3 regions of the Streptomyces sp. NPDC014734 genome follow, and region 3 is predicted to be linked to each of the others. Evidence: riboswitches for the same ligand, from Rfam matches in the RefSeq annotation. Region 3 holds a riboswitch; each other region holds the start of a gene.
What was found. A riboswitch is a leader RNA that binds a small molecule or an ion and turns the genes downstream of it on or off. The one in region 3 is predicted to bind cobalamin.
Positions count from the first base shown of each region.

Region 1: another riboswitch for cobalamin. It lies ahead of ACF1CT_RS17810 (ABC transporter substrate-binding protein); the one in region 3 lies ahead of ACF1CT_RS02475 (ribonucleoside-diphosphate reductase subunit alpha).
Region 2: another riboswitch for cobalamin. It lies ahead of ACF1CT_RS33075 (CoA-acylating methylmalonate-semialdehyde dehydrogenase); the one in region 3 lies ahead of ACF1CT_RS02475 (ribonucleoside-diphosphate reductase subunit alpha).

Region 1 covers NZ_JBIBYN010000010.1:31,732-41,246, reverse strand. Annotated here, with positions in the region: gene ACF1CT_RS17815 (FecCD family ABC transporter permease) at 1-1,091, opposite strand, end outside; gene ACF1CT_RS17810 (ABC transporter substrate-binding protein) at 1,103-2,149, opposite strand; cobalamin riboswitch at 2,180-2,366, opposite strand; gene ACF1CT_RS17805 (alpha/beta hydrolase) at 2,599-3,741, shown strand; gene ACF1CT_RS17800 (sensor histidine kinase) at 3,794-5,032, shown strand; gene ACF1CT_RS17795 (response regulator) at 5,004-5,699, shown strand; gene ACF1CT_RS17790 (hypothetical protein) at 5,884-6,246, shown strand; gene ACF1CT_RS17785 (MarR family winged helix-turn-helix transcriptional regulator) at 6,387-6,935, opposite strand; gene ACF1CT_RS17780 (ATP-binding cassette domain-containing protein) at 7,160-9,457, shown strand.
Region 2 covers NZ_JBIBYN010000030.1:27,945-37,459, reverse strand. Annotated here, with positions in the region: gene ACF1CT_RS33090 (energy-coupling factor transporter transmembrane component T) at 1-568, shown strand, start outside; gene ACF1CT_RS33085 (ABC transporter ATP-binding protein) at 565-2,226, shown strand; gene ACF1CT_RS33080 (ECF transporter S component) at 2,223-3,050, shown strand; cobalamin riboswitch at 3,186-3,364, shown strand; gene ACF1CT_RS33075 (CoA-acylating methylmalonate-semialdehyde dehydrogenase) at 3,587-5,086, shown strand; gene ACF1CT_RS33070 (acyl-CoA dehydrogenase family protein) at 5,083-6,237, shown strand; gene ACF1CT_RS33065 (enoyl-CoA hydratase/isomerase family protein) at 6,234-7,301, shown strand; gene mmsB (3-hydroxyisobutyrate dehydrogenase) at 7,298-8,227, shown strand; gene ACF1CT_RS33055 (enoyl-CoA hydratase) at 8,224-9,006, shown strand; gene ggt (gamma-glutamyltransferase) at 9,265-9,515, shown strand, end outside.
Region 3 covers NZ_JBIBYN010000001.1:567,445-576,959, forward strand. Annotated here, with positions in the region: gene mctP (monocarboxylate uptake permease MctP) at 1-1,152, shown strand, start outside; cobalamin riboswitch at 1,320-1,448, shown strand; gene ACF1CT_RS02475 (ribonucleoside-diphosphate reductase subunit alpha) at 1,589-3,997, shown strand; gene ACF1CT_RS02480 (ribonucleotide-diphosphate reductase subunit beta) at 3,997-5,028, shown strand; gene ACF1CT_RS02485 (hypothetical protein) at 5,051-5,263, opposite strand; gene ACF1CT_RS02490 (GlxA family transcriptional regulator) at 5,345-6,319, shown strand; gene ACF1CT_RS02495 (family 20 glycosylhydrolase) at 6,412-8,334, shown strand; gene ACF1CT_RS02500 (D-Ala-D-Ala carboxypeptidase family metallohydrolase) at 8,459-9,196, opposite strand; gene def (peptide deformylase) at 9,377-9,515, opposite strand, start outside.

The sequences.
Region 1 (9,515 bases), on a different contig from region 3:
CCATCGGCGTGTCGTCGGGCGTCACGGCGCATGAGCCAGAGGAAGAAGGGCCCGCCGCACAGCGCCGTCAGCACTCCGACCGGGATCTCCATCGGCGCGGCGACTGTGCGGGCGGCGATGTCGGCCCAGATCAGGAAGACGGCTCCGGCCAGTGCGGCCGTGGGCAGCACACGACGGTGATCGCCGCCGACGAAGAGACGCACGATGTGCGGCAGCATCAGCCCGACGAAACCGATCGGCCCGGCCGCCGCGACCAGGATTCCCGTGACGAGGGACAGCAGGATGAACATGCGGGCCCGGAAACGGGCCACGTCGAGCCCCATCGTCGTGGCGGCCTCCTCGCCCGCCAGCAGCAGGTTCAGGTTCCGCGACTGCACCAGGAGGACGGCGATGCCGACCAGCAGGGCCGCGCTGGGCAACCACAGCGTGCCCCAGTCCACGCCGCCGAGGCCGCCGAGCGTCCAGGCGAGGACGGCACGCGCCTCGTGGCCCCGGCCGGCGGTCAGCAACAGCAGATCCGTCACCGCGGTGAGCATCGCGGCGATCGCCACACCGGACAGCACGAGCCGTACCGAGGTGATCCGTCCACCGGTGCGGGCGGTCGCGTAGACCACCAGCAGCGAGCCCAGCGCGCCGACGAACGCGGCGGCCGACAGCGATGCCGGCCCCGCCGCACCCACCCCGAGGACGATCACCGAGACCGCGCCGAGGGACGCGCCGGAGGACACCCCCAGCAGGTACGGCTCGGCGAGCGGGTTACGGATCAGGGCCTGCATGGCGGTACCCACCACGGCCAGCCCGGCCCCGGTCACGGCGCCGAGCAGCACCCGCGGCGCCCGCACGGTCAGGACGATCGTCTCCCGGGCGCGCGACCAGGTCGGCTCCGAGCGGTCGACGCCCAGCGCGTGCGTGATGATGCCCCACACGTCACCGGGCGGCACGTGCACCGAGCCGATGGCCAGCCCGGCCGTGACGGAGAGCAGCAGGAGCACCGCGAGGACGGACAGCGTGACGGCGAGGGCGGCCCGACCCGACCGGGTTCCGCGACGCGTGCGCGATTCGGCCGCGGCCGCGGCCGGGCCGTCCTCCACGGATGTCCGCGTCACCGGAAACGCTCGGGGTGCAGCCCGCGGGCCAGGCCGTCGACCGCGTAGGCCGACCGGATGCCGACCAGCGTGTCGGTCAGCGGCAGCACCACGAACCGTTCGTTCCTCACGGCCGGGACGTCGGCGAGCGCCGGCTGCGAGAGGAGGAACTTCTTCTTCTGCTCGACGGTGCCGGATCCCGCGTAGTCGTAGATGGCGATGACCTCGGGCTTGCGGGCCACCACCTGCTCCCAGGAGACGTCCCCGAAGACGTCGTCCAGGTCCCCGAAGACGTTCCTGCCGCCGGCCAGGCGGATCAGCTCGCTGCCCAGGCCCTTGCCGCCCGCGGTGAACGCCGTCTTGTCGCCGCTGTCGTACACGAAGACGGGCACCGCGGGGGCGTTCTTGACGGCGGTGGCGGCCTTGTCGACGCGTCCGCGGAGTTCGGTCACCAGCTTGTCGGCGCGGTCCGGTATGCCGAAGACGCTGCCGACGGTACGGATCTCCTCGTAGGTGTCCCGCATCGTCACGGGCTTGTTCTTGGCGCAGTACTCGCGGTTGAGGTAGGTGTCGATGCCCGCGTCGGCGAACGCCTTGCGGGAACGGCCCTCGTTCTCGGCGAACGCGCTGCCGTAGCCGCCGTAGACGAAGTCCGGCTCCGCGTCCAGGATCGACTCGAACGACGGCTCCTTGCGTGCCAGCTCGGGGATCGCCTCGAAGTCCTTCCTCAGCTCGGGCAGGACGGCGGAGTCGGGGAACGCGGTGCCGACCATGCGGTCCTTGAGCCCCAGGGCGAGCATCAGCTCCGCCGGGTGCTGGTGGATGGTGACGACGCGTGCGGGCGGCTTGTCGTACGTCGTCTTCACACCGCAGTTGTCGACGGTGACCGGGAAACCCCGGGCCGTCGCCCGCGCGGCGGCCTTCCGGTCCTCGGGGGAGTCCTCGCCCGCCCCGCAGCCCGCGGCGAGCAGGACGGTGGACAGGGCGGCAGCCGCGGCGGCGGCGCGCAGCGCACGACGGCGGGCGGGCGGGCAGACGGGGCGGCGGGGAATGCCGAAATACACGTAGAGCCTCCTGGGGAGTCCGCGCTCCCTCACAACGGGCCCGCGACAGGGCAGTGTCCTGACTCCCGGATCGACGTTCCTCCCGCCCTCCCGCGCCGCGCGCGGTGGCATGCCGAAGGGGTGCACTCCCCGGTCACAGTGGCGGGACCGTGCCGGATTTGCACCGGCTTCCTGTGGTCCGTCGCGGCGATGACCTGCCGATATTACGTTTCCTTGAGGTTGCGGCACAAAGGCGGCCGGTGTGAGTGATCGCACCCCGGCGGCCGGATCCGTCTCCGCGCCCTTCGCGGTGCGAGCCGGCGCACCGGATCGCACCGCCGGTGAGACGGCGAACGGGCATCCGGACGGCCCCGGCGTCAACACGGGGTTCCCGGCTGTCTCACATCCGACGTAAAGAGGCGGAAAAGCGGGTAAACCTTTGCGGCGTGTGCGGCATCCTCCCTGGCGTGATGAGCCTGACGGGGACACCCTTCTTCCTGGCCACGGTCGCCCTGGCCCTGGTCACCGTGCTGCTTCCGCTGTTGCTCTGGGGCCGGGTGGGCGGACCCGCCGTCGTGCGCGGTGCGGCGCGCCTGGTGATGGTCGTCCTCGCGCAGGCGGCGGCCGTGCTGAGCGTCTTCGTGATGGTCAACAACGCCAACGGCCTCTACGACAGCTGGGCCGACCTGCTCGGCACCGGACACCACGTCGTCGCCGCCCCGGACCTGGGGAGCGACGGACTCGGCACCGACAAGCGGCTGGCGGACCAGCCGAGGACCGTCCAGCACTTCGGCCCGACGCACGACGCCCGGATGGGCCGGGGCGTCCGCGTGACCCAGTTGCGCGGCCCGGTGTCGGGCGTGCGCGGCGAGGTGTACGTATGGCTCCCGCCGCAGTACGACCGGCCGTCCTTCCGGCACCGGAAGTTCCCCGTGGTCGAGCTCCTCGGCGGTTTTCCCGGATCGGCGAAGGCGTGGTTCGTCAGCCTGCGGGTGCAGTCGCAGCTGGAGGCCGGAATGCGGAGCGGGAGGATCGCCCCGTTCATCCTCGTGGAGCCGCGGACCAACCTGCTGGCGGGCAAGGACACCGGGTGCGCCAACGTGCCGGGCGTCGTCGACGCCGAGTCCTGGCTCAGCGTGGACGTCCGGCAGATGGTGACCGACACCTTCCGCGCGCAGAGCCGCGCGAGCGGCTGGGCGGTGGCGGGGTACTCGGCGGGCGCGCACTGCGCCGTGAAGATGGCACTCGCCCACCCGGACCGGTACCGGGCCGCGGTCGGCCTCTCCGGCTACAACGACCCGGCCGCCGAACGGGCCTCCCTCACGGCCCGGACCCCGCATCTGCGGAGGGTCAACAACCCGCTGTGGATCCTGCGCCACGCCACCACCCCGCCACGCGTCTCGCTCTACCTCTCGGGCTCCCGCGACGACGGCTACCGCGACGGCCTCGCGCTCCGGCGCGCGGCGGTGCTCCCGACACACGTGGTGGTGGCCGGAGTGAGCGGGCCGCACACCACGGGACTCTGGGAGCGTCAGGTGCCGCAGGTCTTCCGCTGGCTCACGGCCGAACTCTCCCCCCACAGGGGCCGGGTCCCTCCCGCCAAGGGCGTCTGACCGCGGGACGCCACACGATGCCCGGCGCGGCCGTCCACCCTACGGTGGTGGCATGGCGGTGATCAGCGGATGGAGGCGGCGGGACCGGGGCCGCAACGGCGTGCTGGACGCGCTGGGCGTGGTGGCACTGTTCGTGCTGTCCATCGTTGCCGCCTCGGTCGTGCCGCACGAGCACTACTTCTCCCTGCGCTGGTCCGCAGTGGTACTGGCGGCAGTGGGCTGTGCCGCGCTGCTGTGGCGTCGCCGTCACCCGATCGGCGTACTGGTCGTCGCGGTCGGCTGCGGAGTGGTGTTCCAGGTGTTCGGGTTCCGCGAGAGTCCGCTGGTGATCAGCCCGGTCCTGGTGTCGGTCTACACCGTCGCCGTGCTCACCGACCGGCGTGCCACCTGGACCGCGGCTTCGCTTTCGGCCGCCGTTCTGGTGGGAGCGGCGGTGATCTGCGATCCCCGCTCCTGGCTGGCTCCCGACAACGCGGCGATGCTGGCGTGGACCGCCCTGCCGGCGGCCGTGGGGGACGGGGTGCGCTCGCGCCGCGCCTACGTCGCCGCCGTGGAGGAACGGGCGGAGCACGCGGAGCGGACGCGCGAGCAGGAGGCGCAACAGCGGGTGGCGGCCGAGCGGGTGCGGATCGCACGCGAGCTGCACGACATCGTCGCGCACCACATCGCCCTGATCAACGCTCAGGCCGGGGTGGCCGTCCACCTGGTGGAACGGCGGCCGGAGCGGATCCTCGCCGCACTGGAGGACATCCGGGACACCAGCCGGTCGGCGCTCGACGAACTACGGGTGACCGTGGGCCTGCTGCGACAGTCCGGCGACCCGGTGGCGCCACGCGATCCCATGCCGGGCCTCGCGCGCGTACCGGCGCTCCTGGCGTCGTTCGAACGCGCCGGTCTGACCGTGAGCCATACCCGGCGGGGCACCGCGGAACCGCTGGCCCCGGCGGTCGATCTGGCCGCGTACCGCATCGTGCAGGAGGCCCTGACCAACGTGCACAAGCACGCCGGGGCCGACCACGCCCGGCTGTTCCTGCACTACCGCCCCGAGCGGCTGACGATCACCGTCGAGGACGACGGACGCACCGGCGGGAACCACACCCGTCCGGGGACCGGGCACGGGCTGATCGGGATGCGCGAGAGGGCCTCCACGGTCGGCGGCCGGCTGTACGCGGGAGCGCGCCCGGAGGGCGGCTTCACCGTGACGGCCCACCTGCCCCTGCGTCCCGGTCAGGCCATGGGCGAACCACCGAGGAGAGACGGGCATGACGATTCGCGTACTGCTTGCCGATGACCAGGCCCTGCTGCGGGGCACCTTCAGGATGCTGTTCGACTCCACGGACGACATGGAGACGGTGGGGGAGGCCTCCAACGGGCAGGAGGCGCTGGAGCTGGCGCGCGCGGAGCGCCCCGACGTGGTCCTGATGGACATCCGCATGCCGGAGATGGACGGCCTCGACGCCACGCGGCACATCAGCGAGTCCGCGGACCTCGCCGGGGTGAAGGTGCTCGTCCTGACGACCTTCGAGGACGACGAGCACGTCGCCGAGGCCCTGCGTGCCGGTGCGAGCGGCTTCCTCGGAAAGGGGGCCCGGCCCGAGGAACTCCTCGACGCCGTACGCACCGTCGCGTCCGGGGAGGCCCTGCTGTCGCCCTCGGCGACGCGGTCGCTGATCGGGCGTTTCCTCGCACAGCCGGACCCCTGCCCGGCGGGCGTGCACGAGCGGCTGGGGTGCCTGACGCCGCGCGAGCGCGACGTGGTCGGGCTGGCGGCACTCGGGCTGTCGAACGAGGAGATCGCGGAACGGCTGTTCGTCAGTCCGCTGACCGCCAAGACCCACGTCAACCGCGCCATGACGAAGCTGGCGGCCCGCGACCGGGCCCAGCTCGTCGTCATCGCCTACCAGTGCGGACTGGTCAGCCCGGCGGCGGAGTCGGGCTCGTCGCAGGCGCCCCTGTAGGTGCCGACGCGGTACGGACGTGCCGGCGCGGTCGTAGGCGGCGGGAACGGATACCGCGGTCGTGGTAGCCGGGAATCGCTGCGGGGGGACGACGCGCCGGGGGCCGTGCCGGGGCGAAGGTGGGAGGGCGAACGGAGGTTTCGCCATGAACGAGTCCCGCCGCCTCACCCGAAGGGCGTGTCCCATGTTCACTGCGACCGAGAACCACAGCACGATCGGTGAACGACCGGCCGACGCGCGCCCCCGCACGTCCCCCGCAGCCGAGGAGACGGTCACGAGGGGAACCCACCCGGCCACGCGTTCCACCCACCGGGCCGCCGACGACTGCCGTACGGTCCTGCCCGCGCACCTGTCCCTGCTGCGCCGAGCGCTTGCCGAGAGCACCGGCCGGAACCGGGGGGCGGACCAGGACACGGGCGACCGCGCGGCGGCCTGCCGCCAGCGTCCCGCCCGCACGGCCGGGACCGCACAGCTCACGCTGGCCCAGTGGGTCAGCCGGACCGCGAGGATAGGGGACGGGGGCGACGCGCGGGTGACGGCGGGATGAGGCCGGGCGGAGCGGCGACCGGCCCCGCTCCCGGGCCGGTCGCGCCCACCACGGCCGCCGTCGCGCCGAGCCCCTCCGGGACGCCGGGCGCGGCGACCGCGGCCACCGGTGCGACCACCGGGCGCGATGGGCGGCCCCGCTCACACGGCGCCCGGTTCCGGCCCCTCGTCCGCCACGTCGCCGCGACGTGGACCGGGACCGGCGGGCGTGCCGCCCTCCGCGGGCGCCCCGTGCCGCAGGGCGGCGACCGAGTCGGCGACCTTCTGGCACATCTCCGCGAACAGGGCCCGCTCGCCGGGCGAGAGCGCCCCCGCGGCGGCGTCGGCGTTCTCCCGGCGGCCCCACGCGGCCTGGGTCAGGAAGGTATGTCCCTTCGGCGTCAGTGAGGTCGTCTGCTCCCTCCGGTCCTCGCCGTGGGCCGTCTGGCGGACCAGTTCGAGGTCCTTCAGGACACGCAACGCCTTCGACGCGGTCTGCCGCGACACGCCCAGGGCGTCGCTGAGCCGTGAGGGGCTCATGGCGCCACGGATGCGCAGCGTCTCCAGGACGTCGTACTGCTGCCAGTTGATGTGCTCGGGGTTGGTCGCGGTGCGGCGGGCGACCAGCACGCACTGCAGATGCGACAGCGCGTCCTCCAGCGCGGACGGCGGGTCGGGGCGCTGGGGGCGGGCGGTGCGCGCGTCCGTCATCGGTGACCCTTCTCCGGGCCGATGGCGGCGGACGGAACGGTTCCTGCTCCCGCGACTCCGTACCCCGCACCACCGGCATGGTTTCTTTGCGGAAATAATACACCTCGAACCATGCGGGGTGCGTGGCGCATGGGAAGGCGGCGAGGGGAATTGGTTTCCGTATGGAAATAAAATGCCGTAAGGTGGCGACGGCAAGGTACGGGTGACGGGAGAAGGGGCCCAGTGTGCCGGGTCGGGAGAACACGCGTTTCGGCGGCGACATCGTGCTCGGTGGCGTCCGCGAGAACAACCTCAAGAACATCTCGCTCACCATCCCCAAGGGGAAGCTCACCGTCTTCACCGGCGTATCGGGCTCGGGGAAGTCCTCGGTCGTCTTCTCCACGCTCGCGGTGGAGTCCCGGCGCCAGTTGAACGAGACGTTCCCCTCGTACGTACGCAACCGGCTCGCCCGGTACGAGCGGCCGCGCGCCGAGGTGATGGAGAACCTGTCGACCGCGATCGTGGTCGACCAGAAGCCGGTCGGGGGCAACTCGCGGTCGACCGTCGGCACCATGACCGAGGTCCACCCCGTTCTGCGGGTGCTGTTCTCACGGCACGGAACACCGAGCGCCGGACCGTCGAACCGGTACTCCTTCAACGATCCGCACGGCATGTGCCGGACCTGCGAAGGGCTGGGCCGCACCACCACCGTGGACCTGGAACGGCTGCTCGACGAGAACAGGACGCTGAACGAGGGCGCCATCGCCTTCCCCTCGTTCGCGGTCGGCACCGCCACGTGGCAGCTGTACGCGGAATCGGGTCTCTTCGACCCCGACACGCCGTTGGCCCGCTTCACCGACGAGCAGCGCGAACTCTTCCTGTACGGCGGCGGATTCCGGGTCGACCGCCGCAGTCGGCACAGCGTCTACAAGAACGAGTACGAGGGGGTCGTCACCCGCTTCACCCGCCGCTACCTCAAGCGCGACGCGCAGACCCTGAGCGAACGGGACCGGGAGGCCGTGGCCCGGGTCGTCACCGAGGGACCCTGCCCGGGCTGCGGAGGCGCCCGGCTCAACGAGGCGGCCCGGCGCTCCAGGATCGGGGCGCACACCATCGCCGACTGCGCGGCCATGGAGATCGGCGAACTCGTCGAGGTGCTCGCCGCCGTCGACGACCCCGTCGCCGAGCCGGTGGCAGCGGCGGCCCTCGCGGTACTGCGCCGCATCGAGGCAGTGGGCCTGGGCTACCTCAGCCTGGACCGTGAGACCTCCACCCTGTCGGGCGGCGAGGGCCAGCGACTGAAGATCGTGCGCCATCTCGGCAGCAGCCTCACCGACGTGACGTACATCTTCGACGAGCCCAGCGTCGGGCTGCACCCCCGCGACGTGCGCCGACTCAACGAACTGCTCCTGGCGCTGCGCGACAAGGGCAACACGGTCCTCGTCGTCGAGCACGACCGGGACGTCATCGGCATCGCCGACCACGTCGTGGACATGGGACCGGGAGCCGGCACCCACGGGGGCGAAGTCGTCTTCGAAGGAACCGTCGACGCACTGCGCGCCTCCGGAACCCGTACGGGCCGGTGCCTGAGCGCCGTGCCCGGTGCCGAACGGGAGCGGCGCACCCCCACCGGCGCGTTCACCGTCACCGGGGCGGACCTGCACAACCTCAGGAACGTCACCGTCGACATCCCCACCGGTGTGCTCACCGCCGTCACCGGCGTCGCCGGATCGGGCAAGACCACTCTGGTCTCCGGAGTCCTCGCCGCCCGACGGCCCGAGGCGATCGTCGTCGACCAGTCGGCGATCGGCATCTCGTCGCGTTCCACACCGGCCACGCACATGGGCATCATGGACACCGTCCGCAGGCTGTTCGCCCGGGCCAACGAGGTCGACGCGGGCATGTTCAGCTTCAACTCCACCGGCGGCTGCCCCGCGTGCAAGGGGCGGGGTCTGATCGAGAACGATCTCGCGTTCCTGGACCCGGTCACCACGGTCTGCGAAGTCTGCGAGGGCCTCCGCTACCGGCACGAGGTCCTCGCCCACCGCCTCGACGGTCTCGACATCGTGCAGACGCTGCGCCTCACCGTCGAGGAGGCGCTCGGCCGCTTCAGCGACCGGAAGGTGCTGCGCAAACTGGGCATGCTCCGCGAAGTCGGCCTGTCCTACCTCACCCTCGGACAGCCCCTGTCCACGCTCTCCGGCGGTGAACGGCAACGGCTCAAACTCGCCGGACGACTGAACGAATCGGGCAGCCTCTATCTCTTCGACGAGCCGACCACCGGACTGCACATGGCGGACGTCGAGGAACTGCTCGCCCTCCTCGACCGGCTGACGGACGGCGGCAACACCGTGGTGGTCGTCGAACACGACCTGGACGTGATCAGGCATGCCGACTGGGTCATCGACATCGGACCGGGGGCGGGCCGGCAGGGCGGTCGGATCGTCTTCGAAGGGACTCCGGAACAACTGAGCTCGTTCCAGGGCTCGTTCACCGCCGAATACCTCAGACGGGACCTGGCGCGGACCGCGGTGGAGCACTGACCCGCCGGGGCCCGCCGCCCGCGGGTGCCGGACGGCCCCGCGTCCGCTCCCGCGGTGT
Region 2 (9,515 bases), on a different contig from region 3:
GAGCAGAGGTCTCAAGGCACTGCGCGGCATCGTCGTCCCCGTCCTGGAGGACGCCCTCGAACGTTCTCTGCGGCTGGCCGCCGGAATGGATTCCCGGGGCTACGGCAGAGCGGGCGGCGCGACCCGCCGTTCCCGCCGGGCGACCGGGGCGCTGATGCTCCTCGGGATGTGCGGTCTGTGCGCCGGGGTGTACGGACTCCTCGACGCGACCACACCCACGTTCCTCGGGTTCCCGGCGATGGCGGCGGGAGCCGTGCTGTGCGTGGCGGGTCTGCGTCTGGGGGGACGCAGGGTCTCTCGCACCACGTACCGGCCCGACCCGTGGCTGCTTCCCGAATGGGCTGTCGCCGGAGTGGGCGTGCTCTCCGCCGTCCTGCTGTTCGGCAACGTGGGCTACAACGCGGCCGAGCTCAACCCCTCCATCTATCCGCTCAGTTGGCCCTCGCTGCCGTGGGTGCCGGTCCTCGCGATCCTGCTGGCCGGGACCGCCGGGTTCCTGGCGCCGCCGCCGACCCCGCTCCACCCCGTCGTGCCTCCGCGGCGCACCGAGAAAGCCGAGGCCACGTGATCACTTTCGACCAGGTCACCGTCCACTACGACGACGCGGCCGAACCCGCGCTGCGCGAGGTCGACCTCACCGTCGAGGAGGGCGAGCTCTGCCTCGTCGTCGGTCACACCGGCGTCGGCAAGTCCACGCTCCTGGGCGCCGTCAACGGGCTCGTGCCCCATTTCACCGGCGGCACACTCCACGGCCGCGTCACCGTCGACGGCAGGGACACCGCCACCCATCCGCCCCGGGAGCTCGCGGACGTGGTCGGTGTGGTCGGGCAGGACCCGCTCGACGGCTTCGTCACCGACACCGTCGAGGAAGAACTCGCCTACACGATGGAGCAGTTGGCCATCGCTCCGACGGTCATGCGCAAGCGCGTCGAAGAGACCCTCGATCTGCTGGGTCTGGCCGACCTCCGCCACCGCGCCCTGCACGAACTCTCCGGCGGCCAGCAACAGCGCGTGGCCATCGGCTCCGTCCTCACCGCGCACCCCCGTGTCCTCGTTCTCGACGAGCCCACCTCCGCCCTGGACCCGACCGCCGCGGACGAGGTCCTCGCCGCCGTGACCCGCCTCGTCCACGACCTCGGCGTCACCGTCCTGATGGCCGAGCACCGCCTCGAACGCGTCGTCCAGTACGCCGACCGCGTGGTCCACCTCCCGGGCGGCGGGCGCGTCGTGCACGGGCCCCCCGCCGAGATCCTCAGGTCGTCCTCCATCGCCCCGCCGATCGTCGAACTCGCGCGCGCCGCGGACTGGCACCCGTTGCCGCTGTCCGTCCGCGACGCCCGCCGTGCCGCCGCCCCGCTCCGTCGCGCGCTGGCCGGTGTCACGCCCGCACCGGTACGTCCCGTTCCGGCGGCGGGGACGGTGCTTCTGGACGCGCACGGCATCACCGTCAGCTATCACGGCGTCCCCGCCGTCCGCGAGGCCGACCTCGGCCTGCGCGGTGGCGAGATCACGGCGCTCATGGGGCGCAACGGTTCGGGAAAGTCCTCCCTGCTGTGGGCGTTGCAGGGATCCGGCCCGCGCGGGGCCGGGCGCGTGCGCGTCACCGGCGAGGGAGCGCCGCGCGATCCGCGCACCCTGCCCGCGGCGGCGGCGCGGCGGCTCGTCGGGCTCGTTCCGCAGACCCCGTGCGACCTGCTCTACCTGGAGAGCGTCGAGCAGGAACTGCGGCAGGCCGACAGCGAGTCGGCCGACGGGAGCGAGAGTCCCGGGGCGCGCGAGATCCTCGACCGCCTCGCCCCGGGCATCGACGACGCGACCCACCCCCGTGACCTGTCCGAAGGGCAGAAGCTGGCCCTCGTCCTCGCGATCCAGCTCACCGCGACGCCTCGGGTCCTGCTCCTCGACGAACCGACACGCGGGCTCGACTACCGGGCCAAGGCGGAGCTCACGGAGATCGTCTTCGCCCTCGCCGCGGAAGGCCGCACCGTCGTCATCTCCACGCACGACGTCGAGTTCGTGGCACGGACGGCCGACCGGGTCGTCGTCATGGCCGAGGGCGACATCGTCGCGGACGGCCCCACCCGCGAAGTCATCGTCGCCTCACCGGTGTTCGCACCGCAGACCGCCAAGATCCTGGCACCGCTGCCCTTCCTCACCGTCGACCAGGCGACCTCGGCACTCGACGCGCACGACACCGCGTCCGGCGACGGCGAGGACCGGTCATGAGCGCCGGTGGCGCGACGGCCATCCGGATCGGCCCACGGGCCTCGCTGGTCATCGCCCTGGCCGCCCTCGTCGGAGTGGTGGCGTTCTTCTGGCCCTTCGTCGTCGCGCCCGGAACGTTCGGCTCGAACTACACCCCCACGCTCATCTTCGGCGTCCTCCTGGTCCTCGTGCTCTGCGTGGTGCTCTCCGAGATGGCCGAGGGCGGCATCAACTCCAAGGCCCTGGCCATGCTCGGCGTGCTGTCCGCCGTCAACGCGGCACTGCGCCCCCTGGGCGCCGGAACGGCCGGCATCGAAACGGTCTTCTTCGTCCTGGTCCTGGCCGGGCGCGTCTACGGGCCGGGCTTCGGCTTCACCCTCGGCTGCACCTCGCTCTTCACCTCCGCGCTGATCACGGGCGGCGTCGGACCGTGGATGCCGTACCAGATGTTCGGCTGCGCCTTCGTGGGCATGCTCGCCGGATTCCTGCCCCGCGCCACCGGCCGCCGGGAGGTCCTGATGCTCGCCGCCTACGGATCGGTCTCGGGCTACCTCTTCGGGTTCCTGCTGAATCTCTCCTTCTGGCCGTTCTCCCTCGACCCGAACAGCTCCATCGCCTACCTTCCGGGCCTGCCGTTCACGGAGCAGTGGCACCGGTACCTTGCCTTCGACCTCGCCACCTCGCTCGGCTGGGACACCGGGCGCGCGGTCACCAACTTCGTCTGCATCACGCTGGCCGGCCCGGCCGTACTCACCACCTTCCGCCGCGCCGCCCGCCGCGCCCGCTTCCGGGCCCCGGTGCGTTTCGCGCCCTCGCTCCCCAAGGGACCCGGCGGGGAGGACTGACGCCCGTCCCCGGCAGCCGTGTCCCCGGGGCGCGACCGAGGGCCGACCGGCAGGCGGGCCTCCGTCGCGGGCGTGGACGCACCTTGTTCTCCACGGCACTTCGAGTGGCGGGGTGGACTTACTAGGACGTCCAACTATATCTTCGGGGGACTAGGTCCGCGGTGCAGGGAAGCCGGTGTGAATCCGGCACGGTCCCGCCACTGTGACCGGGGAGTGTGCTGCCATCCACACGCCACTGGCGAGGTCTGCCGGGAAGGCGGGCGGTACGCGGAGATCCGGGAGTCAGGATACCGGCCGCGGAATGTTCCGTGTTTTCCACGAGGATGGAGCAGACACGCATGGCACCGGTCCGTACCCCCGACCACGACCCTGGTGATCCGGCGGAGCGCAGGCGACCCGTCGCGCGCTCGTAGACCTCCGGGGCCCCGGCCCCGTAGCTCGCTGTCCCACGGCTGTCCCGGCAGGACACACCTCCGTGTGCCCGGCTGCGGCCCGCCGTGCCATCCCCGGATCTCACCTGACGAGAGCAGGCAACCATGGTCCGTGAACTCACCCATTTCATCGGTGGCAAACACACCACCGGCACGTCCGGCCTCTTCGGCGACGTGTACGACCCCAACACCGGCACCGTCCGGGCCCGCGTGCCGCTCGCCGGCCGCGCCGACACCGAGACGGCGATCGCCGACGCGACCGCCGCGCAGCAGGACTGGGGGCAATGGAACCCGCAGCGGCGTGCCCGCGTCCTGTTGCGTTTCCTCCGGCTGGTGGAGGCGGAACGCGATTCCTTGGCCCGCCTGCTGTCGTCGGAACACGGCAAGACCGTCGCCGACGCGCACGGCGACATCCAACGCGGTCTGGACGTCGTCGAGTTCGCCGCCGGAATTCCCCATCTCCTCAAGGGCGAGTTCACGGACAACGCGGGCACCGGCATCGATGTGCACTCCTTGCGCTCCCCGATCGGTGTGGTCGCCGGAATCACACCGTTCAACTTCCCCGCGATGATTCCGCTGTGGAAGGCGGCACCCGCTCTCGCGTGCGGGAACGCCTTCATCCTCAAACCGTCGGAACGGGACCCGTCCGTACCGCTGCGGCTTGCCGAACTGTTCCTGGAGGCAGGCCTGCCGCCCGGCGTCCTGAACGTCGTCAACGGCGGCAAGGAAGCTGTCGACACCCTCCTGGAGGACCCCAGGGTGGGCGCGCTCGGTTTCGTCGGCTCCACTCCCGTCGCCGCGCACATCTACGCCACCGCCGCCGCGCACGGCAAGCGGGCGCAGTGTTTCGGCGGTGCCAAGAACCACATGATCGTGATGCCGGACGCCGACCTGGACCAGGCCGTCGACGCACTCATCGGCGCCGGATACGGATCGGCCGGAGAGCGCTGCATGGCGATCTCCGTGGCCGTGCCCGTCGGGCAGGAGACGGCCGACCGGCTCGTCGCCGCGCTCGGGGAACGCATCGCCGCGCTCCGGATCGGCCGCTGCGACGACCCGGAGGCCGACTTCGGCCCCCTGGTCAGCCGGGACGCCGTCGACAGGGTCCGCCGGTACGTGGACATCGGTGTCACCGAGGGCGCCGAACTCGTCGTCGACGGACGGGACTTCTCCCTGCCCGGCCACGAGGAGGGCTTCTTCGCGGGAGCGTCCCTCTTCGACCGTGTCACCTCGCGGATGCGGATCTACCGGGAGGAGATCTTCGGTCCCGTCCTGTGCGTGGTGCGTGCCGCCGACTACGAGGAGGCGCTGCGCCTGCCCAGCGAGCACCCCTACGGAAACGGTGTCGCGATCTTCACGAGGGACGGTGACACCGCCCGCGATTTCACCCGCCGGGTGAACACCGGCATGGTCGGCGTCAACGTCCCGATCCCCGTCCCCGTCGCCTACCACACCTTCGGCGGCTGGAAGCAGTCCGGATTCGGCGACCTGAACCAGCACGGCCCGGACGCCATCCGCTTCTACACCCGTACCAAGACCGTCACCTCGCGCTGGCCCTCGGGCGTCAGGGAAGGCGCGAGCTTCACCCTCCCGACCATGGGATGAGCGCCATGACCACCACCCTCACCGAAGACCAACAGGCCCTGGTGGAGACGACCCTCGACTTCGCGCAGGACCACCTGGCCCCGCACGCCCTCCAGTGGGATCAGGACAAGCACTTCCCGCTCGACGTGCTGCGCAAGGCCGCCGGGCTCGGACTCGGCGGTGTCTACGTGCGCGAGGAAGCGGGAGGCAGCGGCCTCGCACGCGCCGACGGAGTCCTCGTCTTCGAGGCCCTCGCCTCCGGCTGCCCCTCCATCGCCGGCTACCTCTCCATCCACAACATGGTCGCCTGGATGATCGACACCTACGGCGACGAGAGCCAGCGGGCACGATGGCTGCCACGCCTGTGCGCCATGGACGACCTGGGAAGCTACTGCCTCACCGAACCGGGCGCGGGATCGGACGCCGGCGCGCTCGGCACCCGCGCGGTGCGGGACGGCGACGACTACGTACTGACCGGAGTGAAGCAGTTCATCTCCGGGGCGGGCGCCTCCCAGCTGTACATCGTCATGGCACGCACCGGCGGAGAGGGGCCCGGCGGCATCTCGGCGTTCGTCGTGGACCGGGACGACCCCGGCCTGTCCTTCGGGCCGAACGAGAAGAAGATGGGCTGGAACGCCCAGCCCACCCGCCAGGTGATCCTGGACGGCGTCCGGTTGCCCGCGGACCGGAGGCTCGGCCGGACGGGCGACGGCTTCCGGATCGCCATGAGCGGCCTGAACGGCGGCCGGCTCGGAATCGCCGCCTGTTCCCTGGGCGGTGCCCGCAGTGCCCTCAGCAAGAGCCTCGCGTACCTCGCCGGCAGGGAGGCGTTCGGCGCCCGGCTCCTCGACGCGCAGGCCCTGCAGTTCCGCCTCGCCGACATGGCGACGGAACTCGCCGCCGCCCGCGCCCTCGTCCACCAGGCGGCCGAGGCCCTGGACCGCGCCGATCCGGGGTCCCCGCAACTGTGCGCGATGGCCAAACGCTTCGCCACCGACACCGGCTACGCCGTCGCCGACCGGGCCCTCCAGCTCCACGGCGGATACGGCTACGTGACCGAGTACGGCATCGAGAAGATCGTCCGTGACCTTCGCGTCCACCAGATCCTGGAAGGAACCAACGAGATCATGCGCGTCATCGTGGCCCGTGGACTGACGGAGGCGTTCCGGTGACCGCCGCCGAGGAACACGTGCTGCTCCGTACCGAGGGGCGCGCGGCCCACCTCACGCTCAACCGGCCGGCGGCGCTCAACGCGCTGACGCACGCCATGGTCCGGCGTATCGACGAGGCGCTGACCGCCTGGGAGAACGATCCGGCCGTGGAGACCGTGATCATCACGGGCGCGGGCGAACGGGGCCTGTGCGCGGGCGGCGACATCCGCTCCATCTACGAGGACGCGCGCGCCGGGGGCACGGCCTCCGCCGGCTTCTGGCGGGACGAATACCGGCTCAACGCCCGTATCGCGCGCTACCCGAAGCCGTACATCGCGGTGATGGACGGGATCGTGATGGGCGGCGGTGTCGGTGTCTCCGCGCACGGCAGCGTCCGCATCGTCACCGAGCGCTCCCGGATCGCGATGCCGGAGACCGGCATCGGCTTCGTCCCCGACGTGGGCGGCACCTATCTGCTGGCCCTCGCACCCGGTGAACTCGGCACCCACCTGGCGCTGACCGGCGCGCGGATCGGCGCGGGCGACGCGCTGCTGTGCGGACTCGCCGACCACTTCGTCCCCTCCGGCGACCTGCCCCGACTGCTGGACGACCTCGCCACGCGCCCGGTCCGGGACGCGCTCCGGCGCTGCGTCCGCCCGGCGCCGCCGGGTGAACTGGCGGGCCGTCGGCCCTGGATCGACGCCTGCTACGGCGCCGACACGGTCGAGGAGATCGTCGCCCGGCTTCGTGGCCATGGACCGGGCGTCGCCGACGCGACGGCGGACACCCTGGTGGCGAAGTCGCCCACCGCGTCGAAAGTCACGCTCGCCGCGCTGCGCCGTGCCCGGCGGCTCGGTCCGCTGGAACGTGTCCTGGAGCAGGAGTACCGGATCTCCACCGCCGCACTCGCCTCGCACGACCTGGCCGAGGGCATCCGGGCCCAGGTCATCGACAAGGACCGCAGTCCCCGCTGGGCACCGGCCGCTCTTGCCGAGGTCACCGACACGGACGTGGCGCGCTACTTCGCCCCGCCCGCCGGGGGCGAACTCCAACTGGCCACAACCACACAGGAGGTGCCGTGGTGAACAGCCGGCGCACGATCGGATTCATCGGCCTCGGGCACATGGGCGGCCCGATGGCCGCGAACCTCGTCGGGGCCGGGCACCGGGTCCTCGGCCACGACCTGATGCCCGAGGTCCTCACCGCGGCGGCCGGGACCGGTGTGGAGGCCGCCGGATCGTCGACGCAGGTCGCGGCAGCGGCGGACGTGGTGATCACGATGCTGCCGGCCGGACGGCACGTCCTCGGCCTCTACCGGGAGGAGGGTCTGCTGGCCGCCGCCCGGCCGGGCACCCTGTTCATCGACTGCTCGACCATCGACGTGGCCGACGCGCGCAGCGCCCACGAGGCGGCGGCCACCGCCGGAATGCGCGCCCTGGACGCCCCGGTCTCCGGGGGAGTCGTCGGCGCCGAGGCAGGCACACTCACCTTCATGGCGGGGGGAGGCGACGCCGAGTTCGCCGAGGCCGACCCGCTCCTGGCGGTCATGGGCGGGAAGACGGTGCACTGCGGCGGGCCGGGTGCCGGGCAGGCCGCGAAGATCTGCAACAACATGATTCTGGGCGTCTCGATGATCGCGGTGAGCGAGGCGTTCGTCCTCGGGGAGAGCCTGGGCCTGTCCCATCAGGCCCTGTTCGACGTGGCCTCCACCGCATCCGGCCAGTGCTGGTCCCTGAACGTCAACTGCCCGGTGCCGGGCCCCGTCCCGGGCAGCCCCGCCAACCGCGGCTATCGTCCCGGTTTCGCCGCACCGCTGATGGCCAAGGACCTGGGACTGGCCGCCGACGCCGCGAGAGCAGGCGGTGTGCACGCCGAACTGGGGCTGAGGGCGGCGGAGTTGTACGCGGCCTATGCCGAGGGATCAGGTGCGGACCACGACTTCTCCGGGATCGTCGGAACGATCAGGGAGCAGTCGGCGCCGCGGACGTCACGGAACGGAGACAGCACATGACCACAACGCGGTACGAGACGATCCGGGTCGAGCGCAAGGGGCGCAGCGCCCTTCTCACGCTCGACCGGCCGGGGGCCCTCAACGCACTCGACCTCAAGCTGATGAACGAGGTCGTCGCCGCGACGGCGGAGCTGGACCGGGACCCCGGCGTCGGCTGCATCGTCCTCACCGGATCGCCGAAGGCGTTCGCGGCCGGGGCCGACATCAAGGAGATGCGCCCCCGGAGCTACATGGACATGTATCTGAGCGACTGGTTCACCGCCTGGGACCGGCTCGGAGCGCTGCGCACGCCGACGGTCGCGGCCGTCTCCGGCTACGCGCTCGGCGGTGGCTGCGAACTGGCGATGCTGTGCGACATCCTGCTCGCGGCCGACACCGCCGTATTCGGCCAGCCGGAGATCAAGCTCGGCGTCATCCCGGGTATCGGTGGATCCCAGCGGCTGACCCGGGCGGTGGGCAAGGCCAAGGCCATGGAGATGTGCCTGACCGGCCGCACCATGGACGCCGCGGAGGCGGAGCGGGCCGGGCTCGTCTCGCGCGTGGTGCCCGCCGACGAGCTCCTCGGCGAGGCGCTCGCCGTCGCCGAAACCGTCGCGGGGATGTCCCTGCCCGTCGCGATGATGGCGAAGGAGGCGGTGTCCCGGGCCTTCGAGACGACCCTCGCGGAAGGCGTCCGCTTCGAACGCCGTCTCTTCCACGCCGTGTTCGCCACCGAGGACCAGAAGGAGGGCATGACCGCCTTCGTCGAGAAGCGCCCGCCCGGATTCACACACTCCTGAGCCGCGCGCCCGATCCGCACGACGGTGAGCGGCAGCCGCCCGGCCGCTCACCTGTCGTGGGCCCCACCGGAGAGGGAACGCGAATACGCCGATCGGGGCCCGACCCCGCACCGCGCCCGCGGCGGCATGCCGTCGTGCACGGCGTCGTTCACGGGCGGACACGGTGGCGGGCATTCGGGCCCGGTCCCACGGCGGTCCTGACGCGGCGGGCGGGGCGGCGCTACCCTGCGGCGGACAATCCTTCACTTGGAGGTACGCATGCGACGATCCGTCGCGCGGAATGTGTCGTTGTCGGCGGTTCTCGCCGCCGTAGTCACGATCGGGGCCGCCGCCCCCTCGTCGTCGTCCGCACCACCCGCCGCGCCGACCCCCAAGTCCCCGGTGGCTGTGGGGTACGGAGGCGCGGTCTCCAGCGTCGACGCGGATGCCACGGCCGCCGGGATCGAAGTGCTCCGCAAGGGCGGCAACGCGGTGGACGCCGCGGTCGCGACCGCGGCCGCACTGGGGGT
Region 3 (9,515 bases):
GTCGGCGGCGGCGAGAACACCCACTGGTTCGTCAAGGACCTGCCGCTGCTGATCGCCTTCGCGGTGCTCGCCGCGTACACCTACTCGTCCGGCCTGCGGGCGCCCGCGCTGATCGCGTTCGTCAAGGACGGGCTGATCTACCTGGTCATCGCCGTGGCGATCATCTACATCCCGATCAAGCTGGGCGGCTTCCACGACATCTTCGCCGCCGCGCAGGAGAAGTTCGCCGGGCCGCCGGGAGGGAAGCCGACCGGTGCCCTGGCCCCCGGCGCGGGCAGCCAGTGGGGCTACGCCACCCTGGCGCTGGGCTCGGCGCTGGCGCTCTTCATGTACCCGCACTCGATCACGGCGACGCTCTCCAGCCGCAGCCGCGACGTGATCCGGCGCAACACCACGATCCTGCCGCTGTACTCGCTGATGCTCGGGCTGCTGGCGCTGCTCGGTTTCATGGCGATCGCCGCCGGGATCGAGGTGGACAACGGGCAGCTGGCCATTCCGCAGCTTTTCGAGAACATGTTCCCCGACTGGTTCGCGGGGGTGGCGTTCGCCGCCATCGGGATCGGCGCGCTGGTGCCCGCGGCGATCATGTCGATCGCGGCGGCGAACCTCTTCACCCGCAACATCTACAAGGACTTCCTGAAGCCGGACGCGACTCCCGAGCAGGAGACCAAGGTCTCCAAGCTTGTGTCGTTGCTGGTGAAGGTCGGGGCGCTGGCCTTCGTCCTCACCATGGACAAGACGGTCGCGATCAACTTCCAGCTGCTCGGCGGGATCTGGATCCTCCAGACGATGCCCGCCCTCGTCGGCGGCCTGTTCACCCGCTGGTTCCACCGCTGGGCACTGCTCGCGGGCTGGGCGGTCGGCATGGTGTACGGCACGCTGGCCGCGTACGGAGTGGCGTCGCCCACCCAGAAGCACTTCGGCGGCTCCTCCGAGAAGATCCCCGGCATCGGTGAGATCGGTTACATCGGCCTCACCGCGTTCGTGCTGAACGTGATCGTGACGGTGGTGCTGACGTTCGTCCTGAACACGGTGAAGGCGCCCGCCGGAACGGACGAGACGTCACCGGCCGACTACACGGCCGACGCGGGCGACCCGGGTGTCCGGGCGGAGCCGGCGCCGGTCACCGCGGGAGTTCCGGACGGTCGCTGACCGCCCCTTCCCGGCCCCCGGACGGCCCGTCCCCGCCCCTTCGAAAGGGGGCGGGTGGCGGGCCGTCCGCCGCCCGGCACGAGGCCCGCAGGGCGCCTCCTGCGGGCCCGGCACACGGAGGCCGACACAACATCTGGGGGCTGCCTCATCGGGCGGCCCCCACATGTATGCTCATCCTCGCTGTCGTCGCAGGGGAATCCGGTGCGAATCCGGAACTGTCCCGCAACGGTGTGTTCAGTGCGCTTTTGCGCACCCCCGACGAAGTCCGACGACCTGCCGACAGCGCACCCGGCTCGACCGATCCGGGTGCCAGACGTCCGGGCCTCGCGGATGGGCCGGTGGACGCCGTACGCAGTGCCGCCCGCCCAGGGCTCCGTGCTGCCCGGCTGCCCCGTTCCCCCGCCCTGGCCCCGAGCCGAGCGAGGGAGAGCACCACGTGACCATCGCGCCAGCCGATCCGGCCTCAGTCGCCGCGTCCGTAGCGGCCGAGTCCGAGGGAACCGCACAGGACGGACCGGGCACCGCGCTGCTGCGGACCCTGACCGACCTCACCGTCGACCTTCCCGACGCCGACCCCGGACGGGTGGCCGCCGCCGCGCTGCGGGGCCGCAGCGCCCGGGCGGACGAGGCCGAGCTGCGGTCGCTGGCCACCGAGGCCGCCGCGGGACTCATCTCCGAGGACCCCGCCTACTCCCGGCTCGCCGCCCGGCTGCTCACCCGCACCATCGCGGACGAGGCGGCGGGCCAGGGCGCTGTCTCCTTCTCCGCCTCCGTCGCCGTCGGTCACCGCGAGGGCCTGATCGCCGACCGCACCGCCGCGTTCGTCGCGGCCCACACGGCGACCCTGGACGCCCTCGTCGAACGCGCCCTCGTCGACGGCGCCGACGACAGGTTCGGCTACTTCGGCCTGCGGACCCTGCACAGTCGCTACCTGCTGCGCCACCCGCACACCCGCCAGGTCATCGAGACCCCGCAGCACTTCATGCTGCGGGTGGCGTCCGGGCTCGCCGAGGACGACTCGCCGCAGGCCGTGGACGACGTCGCGGCGCTGTACCGGCTGATGAGCCGGCTCGACTACCTGCCGTCCTCGCCGACCCTGTTCAACTCCGGCACCCGGCACCCGCAGATGTCCTCCTGCTACCTGCTGGACTCCCCGCTCGACGAGCTCGACTCGATCTACGACCGCTACCACCAGGTGGCGCGGCTCTCGAAGCACGCGGGCGGCATCGGCCTGCCGTACTCCCGCATCCGGGCCCGCGGCTCGCTGATCCGCGGCACCAACGGACACTCCAACGGCATCGTGCCGTTCCTGAAGACGCTCGACGCGTCCGTCGCCGCCGTCAACCAGGGCGGTCGCCGCAAGGGTGCCGCCGCGGTCTACCTGGAGACCTGGCACGCGGACATCGAGGAGTTCCTGGAGCTGCGCGACAACACGGGCGAGGACCAGCGGCGCACGCACAACCTCAACCTGGCGCACTGGATCCCCGACGAGTTCATGCGCCGGGTCGACGCGGACGGCGACTGGTCGCTGTTCTCCCCCTCCGACGTGCCCGAGCTCGTCGACCTGTGGGGCGACGCGTTCGACGCCGCGTACCGGGCCGCCGAGGCGAAGGGCCTGGCCCGCAAGACGATGCCGGCCCGTGAGCTGTACGGCCGGATGATGCGCACCCTCGCGCAGACCGGCCAGGGCTGGATGACGTTCAAGGACGCCGCCAACCGGACCGCCAACCAGACCGCCGAGCCGGGCCGCGTCGTCCACTCGTCGAACCTGTGCACCGAGATCCTCGAAGTCACCGACGACGGCGAGACGGCCGTCTGCAACCTGGGATCGGTCAACCTCGGCGCGTTCGTGGCCGACGGCGACATCGACTGGGAGCGGCTGGACGCCACCGTCCGCACCGCCGTGACCTTCCTGGACCGGGTCGTCGACATCAACTTCTACCCGACCGAGCAGGCCGGGCGTTCCAACGCCAAGTGGCGCCCGGTGGGCCTGGGTGCGATGGGCCTCCAGGACGTCTTCTTCCAGCTGCGGCTGCCGTTCGACTCCCCCGCGGCCCGCGCGCTGTCCACACGGATCGCCGAGCGGATCATGCTGGCCGCGTACGAGGCGTCCTGCGATCTCGCCGAGCGGTCGGGTCCGCTGCCCGCCTGGGAGCAGACGCGTGCCGCGCGCGGGGTGCTGCACCCGGACCACTACGACGCCGAGCTGAACTGGCCGGAGCGCTGGGACGCGCTGCGCGCCCGCGTCGCGAGGACCGGGATGCGCAACTCGCTGCTGCTGGCCATCGCGCCGACGGCGACGATCGCCTCGATCGCGGGTGTGTACGAGTGCATCGAGCCGCAGGTCTCCAACCTCTTCAAGCGCGAGACGCTCAGCGGCGAGTTCCTCCAGGTCAACGCCTATCTGGTGGAGGAGTTGAAGAAGCTCGGCGTGTGGGACGCGCGCACCCGTGAGGCGCTGCGCGAGGCGAGCGGCTCGGTGCAGGGCTTCGCCTGGATCCCCGAGGACGTGCGGGCCCTGTACCGCACCGCGTGGGAGATCCCGCAGCGCGGTCTGATCGACATGGCGGCGGCCCGTACGCCGTTCCTCGACCAGAGCCAGTCGCTGAACCTCTTCCTGGAGACGCCGACCATCGGCAAGCTCTCCTCCATGTACGCGTACGCCTGGAAGAAGGGGCTGAAGACGACGTACTACCTGCGGTCCCGCCCCGCCACCCGGATCGCCCGCGCGGCCTCCGGCACGGCCGCCGCCGCCGTCGTTCCCGCCCAGCAGGCGTCGGCGCCCGACGCGGACGCGATCGCCTGTTCCCTCGAAAACCCCGAGTCCTGCGAGGCCTGCCAGTAATGAGCTCCACCGAACACACCGCGAAGGCCGAGAAGAACCTGCTCGACCCGGGCTTCGAGCTGACCCTGCGCCCCATGCGCTACCCCGATTTCTACGAGCGCTACCGGGACGCGATCAAGAACACCTGGACGGTGGAGGAGGTCGATCTCCACTCGGACGTCGCCGACCTCGCGAAGCTGTCGCCGGGTGAGCAGCACATGATCGGGCGGCTCGTCGCCTTCTTCGCGACGGGTGACTCGATCGTCGCCAACAACCTGGTGCTCACGCTCTACAAGCACATCAACTCCCCCGAGGCGCGGCTGTACCTGAGCCGTCAGCTGTTCGAGGAGGCCGTGCACGTCCAGTTCTATCTGACGCTGCTCGACACCTACCTGCCCGATCCGGAGGACCGGGCGGCGGCGTTCGCGGCGGTCGAGAACATCCCGTCCATCCGCGAGAAGGCCGAGTTCTGCTTCAGGTGGATGGACTCGGTCGAGAAGATCGACCGGCTGGAGAGCAGGGCCGACCGCCGTCGCTTCCTCCTCAACCTCATCTGCTTCGCGGCGTGCATCGAGGGACTGTTCTTCTACGGCGCGTTCGCGTACGTCTACTGGTTCCGCTCGCGCGGCCTGCTGCACGGTCTCGCCACGGGCACCAACTGGGTGTTCCGCGACGAGACGATGCACATGAACTTCGCGTTCGAGGTCGTGGACACCGTCCGCAAGGAGGAGCCGGACCTCTTCGACGACGAGCTCCAGCAGCAGGTCACCGACATGCTGAAGGAGGCCGTGGAGGCGGAGCTGCAGTTCGGCCGCGACCTGTGCGGCGAGGGACTGCCCGGCATGAACACGGAGTCGATGCGGCAGTACCTGGAGTGCGTGGCCGACCAGCGCCTCACCCGGCTGGGCTTCCCCGCGGTCTACGGCTCCGAGAACCCGTTCTCGTTCATGGAGCTCCAGGGCGTGCAGGAGCTGACGAACTTCTTCGAGCGCCGGCCGTCCGCGTACCAGGTGGCGGTGGAGGGCTCGGTCGACCTGGACGAGGACTTCTGATCCACCGGGCGGGCCCGGTGGATCAGATCCGGGCCCAGCTCCTGACGTACGGGCGCCGCTCGGCCATGACCGGCCGGGCGGCGCCCTCCGTTTCCGGTGGCGCGTCCCCCCGTGCCCGTTCCGCCTCCAGCAGTTCGCGGGAGATGCGGCGCTCCCGGGCGAGGCCGAGGAGGGCGGGCAGCAGGGAGAGGACGACGAACGCGGACATGCCGAGAACATTCAGGAAGGTGTTCATGACCTCACTCTCGTCGGCGCCCGCACATTCCGGCAGTGGCAGGACTGCCACACAGCATCGATTTACTGCCACACTGGTCCGATGCTGAACAATGTCGCCACCCTGCTGCTGGACGAGGTCCACCCCTTCGAGCTCGGCGTGCTGTGCGAGATCTTCGGTCTCGACCGCAGCGAGGAGGGTCTGCCGGTCCACGACTTCGCCGTCGTCTCCGCCGAGGGCCCCACGCTGCGGACCCACGCCGGGTTCACCATCGGCACGCCGCACGGCCTCGACCGTCTGGAGGAGGCCGATCTCATCGCCGTACCGGCAGGCGGCAGCTACATCGAGCGGGAGTACCCCGAGGAGGTCCTCGACGCCCTGCGCCGGGCCGTGGGCCGGGGCGCACGCGTGCTGAGCGTCTGCTCCGGGGCGTACGTCCTCGGCGCGGCGGGGCTGCTGGACGACCGCCGCTGCACCACCCACTGGCGGCACGCCGACGAGCTGGCCCGCCGCTACCCGCGGGCCACCGTCGAGCCCGACGTGCTGTACGTGGACGACGGACCGGTCATCAGCTCGGCGGGCACCGCGGCCGGCATCGACGCCTGCCTGCATCTGGTCCGGCAGGCGTACGGCACCGACACCGCGAACGCGATCGCCCGCCGGATGGTGGTGCCGCCGCACCGGGACGGCGGACAGGCGCAGTACATCGAACGGCCGCTGCCGCGCACCCGGTGCGACACCGTGGGCGAGACGCTGGTGTGGATGGAACGCCACCTCGACCGGGAGATGACCGTCGAGCAGCTGGCGGCGCAGGCGCACATGTCGCCGCGCACCTTCGCCCGCCGCTTCCAGCAGGAGACGGGCACCACGCCGTACCGCTGGCTGCTGCGTCAGCGGGTGCTGCTGGCACAGCACCTGCTGGAGACGTCCGACGAAACGGTGGACACGATCGCCGGGCGCACCGGGTTCGGGACCGCCGCCGCGCTGCGCCATCAGTTCGTGCGGTCGCTGGGCACCACCCCGCACACCTACCGCCGCACCTTCCGCGGCCCGGGGACGGCGGCCGAAGTCGCCTGAACCGGAGCAGATCTGACGTCAGATCATTCGTCCAACCGATCGCCGCACCTGTCCATGGACCGCCACCCGCACACCGCACCAAGGTCTGTGGCATGAACACGCAGACGATAGGACGAAGGACGACCTGGGCGGTGGTGGCCGCGCTCGCCGCCGCGCTGCTGCCCTGGCAGAGCGCCGCGGCCGAGGGCTCCCCCGCCGCCGCGCCACCGCCCGAGGTGCTGCCCTCGTTGCGGCAGTGGCACCCGGACGAGGGAGAGTTCACGCTCGCCGACCGGGCGAGGATCGTGCTGGACGGGGAGCGCGACGGCCGGACGGCCGCCGACGCGCGCCGCTTCGCCGACGAGCTGGCCGGCGGGGCATCGGTGGTACGGGGCCGGGGGGCGGCCCGCTCCGGCGACATCGTGCTGCGCCAGGACGCCGCCCTGAAGGGCTCGCTGGGTCCGGAGGGCTACCGCCTCGACGTCGGCGACCGGATGACCGTCACGGCCGCCACCTCCACCGGCGTCTTCTACGGTTCGCGCACCGCCCTCCAGTTGCTGAACGACGACGGCCGGGCCGCCCGCGGTTCGGCGACCGACGTGCCGGAGTACCGGGAACGCGGGGTCGGCGTCTGTGCCTGCTACATCAACGTCTCGATCCCGTGGTTCGAGCGGCTGCTGAAGGACATGGCCTCGCAGAAGCTCAACCAGCTGTGGATCGAGGCCAAGGTCCGCAGTGACACCGACCCGGCGTCGGCCTTCTGGGGCTACTACACCAAGCCGCAGGTGCGCACGCTGGTCGCACTGGCGAAGAAGTACCACGTGGAGCTGGTGCCGGAGATCAACTCCCCCGGACACATGGACACCTACCTGGAGAACCATCCGGAGCTCCAGCTCAAGGACCGGGACGGGGTCGCCTCCCCGTCCCGGCTCGACATCTCCCGGCCCGAGGCGCTCGCCTACTACACCTCGCTCGTCGACGAGGCCCTGGAGGTGTGGGACACCCGGACCTGGCACATGGGCGCCGACGAGTACATGATCGGTTCCTCGTACCCGGAGTACCCACAGCTCCAGGCCGCCGCGACCGCCGGGTTCGGCGCCGACGCGACCCCCGACGATCTCTTCGCCGACTTCGTCAACCAGGTCGACGGACACGTGCGGGCCGACGGCCGGTCGCTGCGGATCTGGAACGACGGCCTGTCCGGCCGCAACGGCGTCGTCCCGCTGAACCCCGACATCACCGTCGAGCACTGGCTGGGCGGCGGCGCCGTGCAGAAGCCGTCCGCGCTGCTGGCCGAGGGCCGACCGGTCATGAACTCCGCGTACGCGCTCTACCTGGTGCGCGGCGGCTACACGACGCGGACGCGGGAGCTGTACGAGAGCGACTGGACGCCGCTGCGCTTCGAGGACGAGACCCTGCCGGCCGCCCCGGAGAACCTGACCGGCGCGAAGATCAGCCTGTGGCCGGACAGCGCGGCGGCCGAGACCGAGAACGAGGTGGAGGAGAAGACCTTCATGCCCCTGCGCTTCCTCGCACAGGCCACCTGGGGCGGGCCGAAGCCGAGCGACACCTACGCCGGGTTCGAGGAACTCGCCCGGCGGATCGGTCACGCGCCCGGCTGGTCGAACACCGACCGCGCCCCGCTCGCCGACGGCACGTACCGGCTGGCCTCGGGCCCGAAGGCGCTCACCCCGGGCGCGGACTCGGCGGTCTCCCTGGTCCGCGGCACCGCCGCCTCCTGGACCCTGACGGCGACCACCGACGGCTACTACACGGTGCGGTCGGCGGCGACCGGCCAGTGCCTGGACGCGGTGCGCGGCAAGAAGTACCTGGGCGCCCCGCTGGAGGTCGGGGCCGAGCTGTCGCTCGGGGCCTGCTCGGCGACGGCACGCACCCAGCGCTGGCAGCTGGATCCCGTGGCGGGGGCACTGGTCCTGCGCAACGCCGTCTCGCAGCTCCGCCTGACGGAACGGGCACCGGACGGTGCCGCGGTCCAGACGACGGGCGGAACGCCGCTCACGGCGCGCACCGCCTGAGACCCGCGAAACGACGACGGCCCCGCCCGGCGGAACGATCCCGTCGGACGGGGCCCGGTCCGTGGACCGGGCCACCCCACGGACCGGGCCGCCCGCGGCCGGGACCGCCCGGCCCCCGCACCCGTCAGATGCCGCAGCCGGACGCCGACCAGAAGTGGCTGGGGCCCTGGTTGACGTGGATGTGATCGCCGTGGCCGGGGTAGCCCGGGCCGAGGATCCCGTTGAAGCCGTGGTTGCGGGCCTGCTTGGCGAGCGTGCACAGGGAATGCGGCCCGGCGCCCAGATCGGCCGCGTCCCCGTACATGTGACGGCTGTTGGCCGCGCCGCCGACCGCGCTGTTGCAGCTCGCGGAGCGGAAACCGCTGGTGATCCGGATGGGCTGGTCGCCGAGCGCGTGCCGCAGCGCCTCCAGCTTCCACATGGTGCTCAGGGCGTTGGCCTTCGCGGTGCCGGCCGCCACGGCCCCGCCCGCCCAGGTGGAATTGCACTGGTTGTGTTCGGCGTAGGTGAAGTGCGCCGGGGTGCAGTCGTTGTCCTGGAGGGCGTACAGCTTGGCCTGCGTCGCCGGACCGGCGATGCCGTCGGCGGCAAGCCCGTAGGCGGCCTGGAAACGCTTGACGGCGGCGGTGGTCGCGGGCCCGTAGGAGCCGTCGACGGCGAGCACGGAGTTGTATCCGGGATAGCCGGCCACCCTGATCTGGAGCTGGACGACGTCGTTCCCGGTGGCGCCCGGGGACAGCGTGCGGGTCCACGTGTAGCAGCCGTCGGCCTGCGCGGTCCCGGCGGTGACGGCGACACCTCCCGCAGCGAAAGCCATGGTCATGACAATGCCGAGCAGGAGTCGGGCGGTGCGTCTGAGCATGAAGGGGCTCCCTGTCGAGACGGAGGCGTGACGAAGATGTGGTGAGAGAGCCTGTCGGACGAGTCGACGCGCGTCAACTGTGCGCAGGAAAACGGCAGTTGACGATCGGGCGAGCGCAAGGACCACGGGCCCGGCACCCCGTGGAAGGGATGCCGGGCCCGGGTGCAGTCCGGTGCGCGCTCAGTCGTTCGGCACGGTCTCGTAACGCGGCGTGTTCTCCGCCATCTGTCGCAGCGCGTCCTTGCGGTCGCGCTTGGAGAGCCTGTCGATGTAGAGGTACCCGTACAGGTGATCCGTCTCGTGCTGGAGGCAGCGGGCG